2 regions of the Polycladomyces subterraneus genome follow, and region 1 is predicted to be linked to the other one. Evidence: predicted binding sites of a transcription regulator. Region 1 holds the regulator's gene; the other holds the start of a gene.

Region 1 (4,428 bases):
TGTTAACCGCGCAACTGGCGGGAGCAGCAGCGGCTTCGGTGTGGGGGTTTGTATCCGCCATTGCTGTGGGCTTGTTAGTCAATAAACTGATGGGGATCCGGGTGTCCGCCGAGGAAGAGGAGCAAGGTCTTGATCCGGTGTATCACGGCATCGCTTCTGATGAGTCGGTGAAGGAGTCGCAAACGGCGCTGAGTGCGGTGCGTGCTCGGGCGTCGGCTTCATCGGGTAGTTTGGCGTCGAGAGGCTGAGCGCCATAGTGATATTTTGTTACCCTCTTAGGCAGATTCATACCTTATCTGTCTGAGAGGTTTTTTGTGAAAAAGCGAAGCACAATCATACCTCTCATCATGCAAGAAATCCGGCGAAGGGCGGATGTGGAACGAGCAGGGAAAGTAATGTGGATAGTATTCACCAGACAAACTTGAGTGATCTCCTGATTTCAGGAACTGTTTTGGTCCGTCATCAACCACATAGGGTGAAGATCGAAAGAGTCGTTCCAACAGAGAACAATGGAATGGCTATTTTTGTTTTGAGGGCATGATACGTCTCTTTTCGATACAATAATGAAAAATGGATCAAGAAGAATGCTGTTGGAAAGACAGGGGGCACTACGCCGTGGATCAAAAAGAAGAAAAGAAACGGTTGCGAACGCGATTGCTCGAATTACGGCAGGAGTTGGACGCAGAGAAAGCGCGGCGGTGGTCGCGGGCCATCACGGAAACCTTGGTGGACCTAGAATCGTTTCGACGTGCCAGTACCGTCTTTTTTTACCTCCCCTTTCGGAAAGAGGTGGATACGTGGGATGCGATCCGGGTTGCATGGCAAGCGGGCAAGCGCGTGGTGGTGCCTAAAGCGGACACAAAAGCGAAAACGATGGAATTGTATGCGATCCAACCTGATACACCGTTGATCGAGGGGGCATACGGGATCTTGGAACCGCCAGCGAAGCCCGACAGTCGCGTGATCCCCGCCGCTGTGGACTTGGCCGTGGTGCCGGGGGTCGGATTTGATGAACAGGGATACCGCCTCGGTTATGGGGGCGGCTATTATGACCGGTTCTTCTTAGGTGCGGGAGCTGGCATGATCCGGATTGGTGTGGCTTATCCGTTTCAAATGGTGGAAACGGTGTTCCCCGAAGCGCACGATCAACGGATGCATGTCATCATCACGGCGGAGCGGGTATGGTATTGTGCCGATGTAACTGATCTGTGACTTCCCGGAGAGATCTACCGTTAAAATAGACAGGAGGGGAAGGAAGATGAAGAGCAAGCTAAAAGAAGTACGGACCCAAGAAGCGGTCGGGTTGGTGTTGGCACATGATCTGACGGCGGTCGTTCCCGGTAAGTTCAAGGGACCGCTGTTTCGCAAAGGACATACCATTCGTGAAGAGGATATCGAAAAATTGCTGAACATCGGTAAAGAGCACGTATACGTATTGGAACTGGCCGAAGGGGAACTGCACGAAGATGATGCGGCGCATCGGATCGCTCGTGCTGCGATGCGCTCGAATGAGGTGCTGGAGCTGACTTGTCCGAAGGAGGGGAAAGTAGACATCGTTTCGCGGGTTGACGGATTGCTTCGGGTGGATGTCCCGACGTTGACAGCGATCAACCGTGTAGAACACGTGGTTCTGTCCACGTTGAAAACGCACACGCCGGTCCGGAAGGGACAACAGGTGGCCGCAGCCCGCGTGATCCCGTTGGTGGTGCCGGAAAGCCGAATCAAGCAAGTGGAGACGATTGCCGGTCGGCAGGAACACCCCGTGCTGGAGGTGTTGCCCTTCCGTCCGCACCGGGTCGGTGTGGTGACGACCGGAAGCGAGGTGTATCACGGTCGGATTCAGGATCGCTTCGGGCCGGTCGTAAGGGAAAAGGTGGAACGGTACGGTTCCAAAGTGATCGGTCAGACGTTTGCCGATGACAACAAGGAGATGATCGCCCAACAAATTAAGGCATTTGTCGATCAGGGGGCTGACTTAATTCTCGTCACCGGCGGTATGTCGGTAGACCCGGACGATCGCACACCGGGTGCCATCGCGGATCTGGGAGCCGACATTGTCAGTTACGGCACCCCGATGTTGCCTGGGTCGATGTTGTTGATCGCTTACTACCGAGGGATTCCGCTGATGGGGCTTCCCGGATGCGTGTTGCACGATCCGTTCACTTCGTTTGACGTCTTTTTGCCACGTATCCTGGCAGGTGAGAAAATCACGCGGGAGGATATCATCACATTGGGGCACGGCGGCCTACATGCGTGTTGACCTTGCAGGCGAAATGGCTCCGTTGTATGATGTTGATAGCAACACTTTGTGAAATTTGCACGATCGGCAAATAAGAAAACACACGGTCTCAACAGACCGTTCGGGTATGGAGGCAAAAATGGCTGATCAGAAGATTCCCCAAGTCACCGCGAAGCGGTTACCCTTGTATTATCGGTATTTGGAGAAGTTGCACGCCATCGGGAAGCAACGCGTTTCTTCTGCCCAGCTGAGCGAAGCCTTGCAGATCGACCCGGCAACCATTCGACGTGATTTTTCGTATTTGGGAGAGTTGGGGAAGAAGGGATACGGGTACAACGTCAATTATCTGCTTCAGTTTTTGCGGGATTTCCTCAAGCAGGACGAAGTGACCAACGTGGTCCTGATCGGTGTCGGTAATCTGGGCACGGCGTTGTTGCGGTACAATTTCTACCGCAGTCACAATACCAAGATCGTAGCGGGATTTGATATCGATTCCAACAAAGTGGGGAAAGAGATTGACGGCATCCCGATTTTTTCGATCGATCGTTTTGCGGAAGTGAAGGAACTGCACAACGTTGAGGTAGCGATCCTGACGGTGCCGGCCAATGTCGCCCAGCAAGTCACAGACCGCATCGTAGCTGCGGGCATTCGGGGGATCTTGAACTTTACGCCTGCTCGGCTGACCGCGCCACCCAATGTACGGATCCACCACATCGATTTGACCACGGAATTACAGACTTTGATCTATTTCCTGAAAAAGTTTCCGCCAGAAGAAAATCGCGAAACCCCATCCGTAGACCACCTGTGATGTGGGAGAACAGGGTGGACATACGGTTGAAAACAGTGAGGGAAGGTTTGACCAACGATGGATGATCAGACTCAGCCGTTGACGGAGCACTTGGCCGAATTGCGCAAACGGATCATATGGGTGTTGATATTCTTTTTCATCTTTCTTGTTGTGGGGTTTCTATACGCGGGGTCGATTATCGAGTGGGTGAAAAAGGATGTGCCCGCCAACATCTCATTTCATATCTTTTCACCTGGTGAGGCGTTCCGCATCTACATGGGATCGGCGTTTCTCATCGCGGTGATCTTTACGGTGCCCGTTGCGCTGTATCACATTTGGAGATTTGTCGAACCTGGTTTGCGTCCGCGCGAACGCCAAGTGACACTCAGCTATATTCCACTTGCGATCCTTTTGTTTTTCGGCGGGCTGATTTTTGCCTACAAGGTGATTTTTCCATATGTGATCGGGTTCTCAGCCAATTTGACGCGAGAGTTGGGGGCCCAGGAGACATACGGGTTGTATGATTATTTCCGATTTATGTTCAACATCATCTTTCCGATCGCGTTTTTCTTTGAGCTGCCGATTTTGGTCATGTTTTTGACGCGGCTCTCCATCATCACACCTGCATTTTTGCAGAAGGCCCGCCGGTTTGCCTATTTGGTGCTGGTGGTGTTCTCCACTTTGATTTCGCCGCCCGATATTGTCACCAACATTTTAATTGCCTTGCCGATGATTGTGCTGTATGAGATCAGTGTGGTCATCTGCATATGGATGTACCGTCGGATGCAGCGGGAGGCGGAAATGGAAACGGAAAAGAATGATGACAGCGAGTCGTCGGCATAACCATCAATGTACGACCGATTGATTGCGGCCCGCCCGATCACGCGGGGATATGGTGGGGGGCGGGAGACGACTTTTCACGCTTCTTGTATGAAGAAATGGACCAGGTCTGCTCACAGCGGGTGCGTGGCAAAAGTACACGCCGGCACCCCGTTTTTTTGTGCTCGGAATCGGGATATTCACAGCAGCTTCCACTCCCGTCCAACATCAATTTTTTTACAATTGAGGTCTTGCAAAACAAGTTCCATATGCATATCATTATAATTGGTGTTAGCACTCAGTTTGGTTGAGTGCTAACAAACCCCGACAAAATGCGCTCGTGAAGGAGGGTGTTTCCCATGATCAAACCCTTGGGCGATCGCGTGGTGATCGAAGCGATCGAAAAAGAAGAAAAAACGGCCAGCGGCATCGTTTTGCCGGAAACGGCGAAAGAAAAGCCGCAAGAAGGTAAGGTTATCGCTGTGGGTACCGGTCGTTATGAAAACGGCGAAAGAATCGCGCTGGAAGTAAAAGAAGGCGACCGCGTCATCTTCTCCAAATACGCGGGCACCGAAGTGAAAGT
Region 2 (4,428 bases), on a different contig from region 1:
CCGTGCTCAGACGATGAGCAACCACAATCACCGTGCGCCCCGCAAGAAGCCGCGCGATCCCTTCCTGCATCGAACATTCGGTTTCCGGGTCAAGGTGGGCGGTAGGTTCATCGAGCAGCACCAGCGGAGAGTCCTTGAGCAAAGCCCGTGCCACCGCCAATCTTTGGATCTGCCCCCCGCTTAAACCGTATCCGCCTTCACCTAAGGGGGTGCTATACCCTTGGGGCAAAGAGATAATCCAATCATGTGCCTTTGCCGTACGCGCAGCCGAAATAACCTCCTCCATAGAAGCGTTGGGACGAGCCAGGAGCAAATTATCCATAACGGTGCCGGCAAAGATATGCGTGTGTTGACGTAACACCGCCATTTGTCTTCGCCATTCCTCGATTGGCCAATCACTTAACGATTGACCGTTGATACGGATCTCCCCAGCCGTTGGGCGCAAAAAACCCTGCAATAGGTCGAGGAGCGTGCTTTTACCCGCTCCACTGGGCCCGACCAGCGCCAGTGTTTCACCGGGGTGAACAGTTAGATTGATATCGTGTAATATTGGCGGCAATCCGGGATCGTATGAAAAAGTGACATGGACGAAATCAATTGTGAACGGATCATTCCGCGATCCATGATGTGTTGGTATCCACGGTGCCCTCTTTGGCCCGTGTTTGGGTTGCAAATCCCTGTGGAGATCTTTATCAGATGCACAGGATACACGCACATCCTTTTCGATCTTCCAACCTTCCTGTACCAGGCTGGGCGATTTGGCTTCGAGAATCTCGAATATTCTTCCGGCAGCAGTCACTCCGTTGAGACCTGCATGAAACTCGCTCCCCAGTGCCCGAAGGGGCTGAAAAAATTCAGGTGTCAACAACAGGATCAAAAAAGCCGTGAAAAAGGGCATACGATCAGAAACCAAGCGTAAGCCGAGTGTAACGGCGACAACTGCTGTGCTTAGCGTAGCAAATAATTCCAGTAAAAAAGAAGACAAAAAAGCAACCCGAAGGGTACGCATCGTCGCCAAGCGATAGGCTTCACTTGCACGCCCCATCCACTCCGCCCGAGCGCGGCTGCGTCCAAAAACCTTCAGCGTGGTCAAGCCTTCCAAGACATCAAGAAACCGTGCAGCGAGCAAGCTTAATTGCTGCCATTGACGCGAGCTGGCCGATTCTGCCGCTTTGCCGATCAAAATCATAAAGAATATGATCAATGGCGCAGCCACTGCAAGAATGAACGACGTTAAACTGTCGCGTGTCAGCACGAAACCGAAAATGGCCAACGGCATCAACGCCGACAGTGCCATTTGCGGAAGATATCGGGATAAAAAGCTTTCCAACTGTTCAATTCCGGTCATCGCCGTGTTGACCAACTCGCCGCGTTGCTCTTGGGCTGTCCAAACCGGCCCAAGACGCAACAGATGTGCGATCAGCCGGCGACGCAAATCCGTTTTTACACGCACAGCCAGATGCGCTGCGACCGCCTGATCCAGCCAAGTGAGAACACCGCGGGTGATGATAAGACCGCATAAGATCCAAAGCCAAGGACTGACCTGATGCAATGGAGCGTGCTCCAAAAACACAGCGTTGACCACGCGGGCCAGGTAATAGGCCTGAAGGATCAACAGCACTCCGCTCGTCAACCCTACTCCCACAGTGACGGCCAGAAGCACGCGAACCATTCGTATTTGTCGTACAAGCTGCTTGATATGTATACGAATTTCCTTCAAATGTCGAAGCCCCTCCACTCACCGAATCAACGGTGGCAAAATGATCATTGGCCACTATTGATCATTTTTGCCGTTCACGATGGTCATATACCATTAGGATTTTCCATTGGGACTTCTAGCAATTTGTTGTGCCATCTGTGCCATCGTTTGGAATCTTGAATCGCTGTAGACAACTTGTCATGAGACGAGTAGTTGCTTCTTTCAAGAACCGCGGAGCGGACATAATGGCATTCAATACGGTTTTATCATGATGCATAAGTGGGTTTGTAAATCAGTTCACATGGTTTTCATTCACCCATGCTTTCACTTTTAAGATTAGTCACGTGATAAAACGTTTATCGTAATGCTGAGTTTCTGTGAACATCCCCCTTTATGTGAAATTTATCACATTCATTTCGATCCGTATGACTTATGCTAATGTACACAGACCAAATTTCAGTTTCACTTTGGGAGTGTGAAACCTTCGGAGAAATAGGTAAAAATTGGCGTCATGGCTCCTGCTTTAAAGGGGCGTAAACATCGAGGCTCATGATAACACGTTGATTAGAATGTATAAAGCGAAAAGGGGGATTCGCTTCATGAATTATGTCATTCGTGGGAATAACCTTGAAGTGACGGATGCTTTGCGGAGTTTTATCGAAAAAAAGATCAGCCGTCTGGAAAAGTATTTCAACACCCCTCCTTCCGCCGATGCACACATCTCCCTCAGCGTGATCCGCGATGATCACAAGGTGGAAGTGACGATTCCTTTTCCGGGCGTGCTGGTTCGCGCGGAAGAAAAAAGCGCGGACATGTATGCTTCCATCGATCTGGTCGTGGAAAAATTGGAACGTCAGATCCGGAAGTACAAAACCAAGATCAACCGCAAACTCCGTCAGGAAGGAAGCCTCCGTTCGCAGCTTGTTGAAAACGAAAACACAACAAACGCTTTCGTGAATGGGGAAGACGTACCTATCGAAGTGGTTCGTACGAAGCGTTTTCACTTGAAACCGATGGATGTGGAAGAAGCCATCATGCAAATGGAACTGCTCGGACATCACTTCTTTGTGTTCTCCAATGCAGAGACTGATAAAGTGAACGTAGTATACCGCAGAAAAGACGGGCGTTACGGTTTGATCGAGCCAGAGTGAGGATATGAAAATATAAGGAAATTGAGTTTCAGGTATAATGCCCTGCTGAGAAACAAAAGGGTGAAGCCGGAAAACACCTCTGCCCCCAAAAGAATTGAAAGGAACACAGAAAGGCCACCAGGAGTGAACAGCTCCACGGGAAATGTGGCTGAGCAAGTGATGGAATTAACCGACTGTAAGGGTGTCGATGTAGCGATTGAGGCTGTCGGTTTCCCGGTGACTTTTGACATCTGTCAGCAACACGGCAAGCCTGTCGAATTGCACCTGGAACAATTGTGGATTCGCAATGTCAAGATCACGACAGGGCTGGTTAGTACGAGCACGACACCGATGCTGATCAAAACGGTGCAGTCCGGGAAGATCAAACCACAACAGTTGGTCACCCACCGTTTTCCGCTAGACCAGATTATGCAGGTGTACGAGGTATTTCGCAATGCAGCCAAAGAAAAAGCGATGAAAGTGATTTATACCATGATTGACTCTTTGGACAAAGGAACGGTTCAAATCGTCTCCTTTGTCCGTTTTTGTTGCGTTCCCCCAGACAGTTCACCGCTTTGTAAGAATGCAGTTTGTGGATAAAGTGATGCGGGCTCCGATTTTCCGTCTGAAGGTCCGCATTCGACGAGAAAATGGGGCCCGCCATACGAGCGACAATTGAGCGCTTGCGAAACAGGAGCGAGAGGATAAACGGCGCACCCGAACACGAATGGTTCACCACATTTCAAGCATGAAGATTACAACCAGTTTGGGAACCTGTTTTTATAACGAGCAAGCTGGAATCTTGTATCGCTTCAATATCATGTTCCTCATACGGATTCATGTGAAGGAAGGAACCCGCTTTTAAGTGGAATCGTTGGTCAGATACACCAAACCATACTTCTCCGCTGATCACAAAAACGAGCACATGACAATTCGCATGGTGTCGGGGAATTTTTTTCCCCGCTTTTAATTGCAGGTTCACAACGATTCCTTGGTCAAACTCCAACACTTGAGTACGGGCAACCCCTTTTTCACCAGCAATTCCTTGTTTCATCTCAACGACAGTCATTGAAATCATTCTTTTCTGGTTGATGTATGAAGATGGACATCATGGGCGATCGCCGTTTTTTCCTCTTGAGTCAAAATCACGCTAAACAATGGGAACAGGTAATGATCCTCCTTCTCAATATGTTTTTTTAACAGATAGGCAAGCAGCCCCATTTTTTGTATGAGTTCATGTGAAGGGTTTTCGGGATCATGATTTTGAAACAGGGCCATTGCTTCTTGATAATGTTTCCGGATGATGTTGTGTTCGCTTTTTAATTTGGCGATGGGACCCACTTCCGTCTCTGTGATATGATTTGCCAAACGAGAAAGAATATATTTTTCTTCGTACAAAAAATGATGCTCCAATTCATGACCGATTGTATCCAAAGCCTTGTGGTAAAGCTCGGCATGATAGCCTTCCCTTACCTGATCCATCAACTGGCTTAAAGTAGCGTGTTCTTCGATAAAAGAATGTAGTTCGGGTGCTACGATCATTAGAATTTTATCGAATTCCCGTGTATCTGTTTTTTTCCAATCCGTTAAATCCAGATT

The links. The regulator Rex, encoded in region 1, represses fermentation and respiration genes when NADH is low (regulators of the CRP and FNR family bind a similar motif). The targets are predictions, from matches to a motif close to TTGTGAAATATTTCACAA.
Region 2: a site for Rex is predicted at 1,985-2,002, ahead of cydD (thiol reductant ABC exporter subunit CydD). Genes of this name have one in related genera too.

Annotation. Positions count from the first base shown of each region.
Region 1 is NZ_JANRHH010000041.1:2,185-6,612, reverse strand. Features, by position in the region: gene NWF35_RS11530 (ammonium transporter) at 1-248, shown strand, start outside; gene NWF35_RS11525 (5-formyltetrahydrofolate cyclo-ligase) at 616-1,212, shown strand; gene NWF35_RS11520 (molybdopterin-binding protein) at 1,259-2,260, shown strand; gene NWF35_RS11515 (redox-sensing transcriptional repressor Rex) at 2,379-3,047, shown strand; gene tatC (twin-arginine translocase subunit TatC) at 3,105-3,869, shown strand; gene groES (co-chaperone GroES) at 4,205-4,428, shown strand, end outside.
Region 2 is NZ_JANRHH010000031.1:127,004-131,431, forward strand. Features, by position in the region: gene cydD (thiol reductant ABC exporter subunit CydD) at 1-1,720, opposite strand, end outside; gene hpf (ribosome hibernation-promoting factor, HPF/YfiA family) at 2,299-2,850, shown strand; gene NWF35_RS07655 (MDR/zinc-dependent alcohol dehydrogenase-like family protein) at 2,974-3,429, shown strand; gene NWF35_RS07660 (cupin domain-containing protein) at 3,572-3,883, opposite strand; gene NWF35_RS07665 (hemerythrin domain-containing protein) at 3,904-4,428, opposite strand, start outside.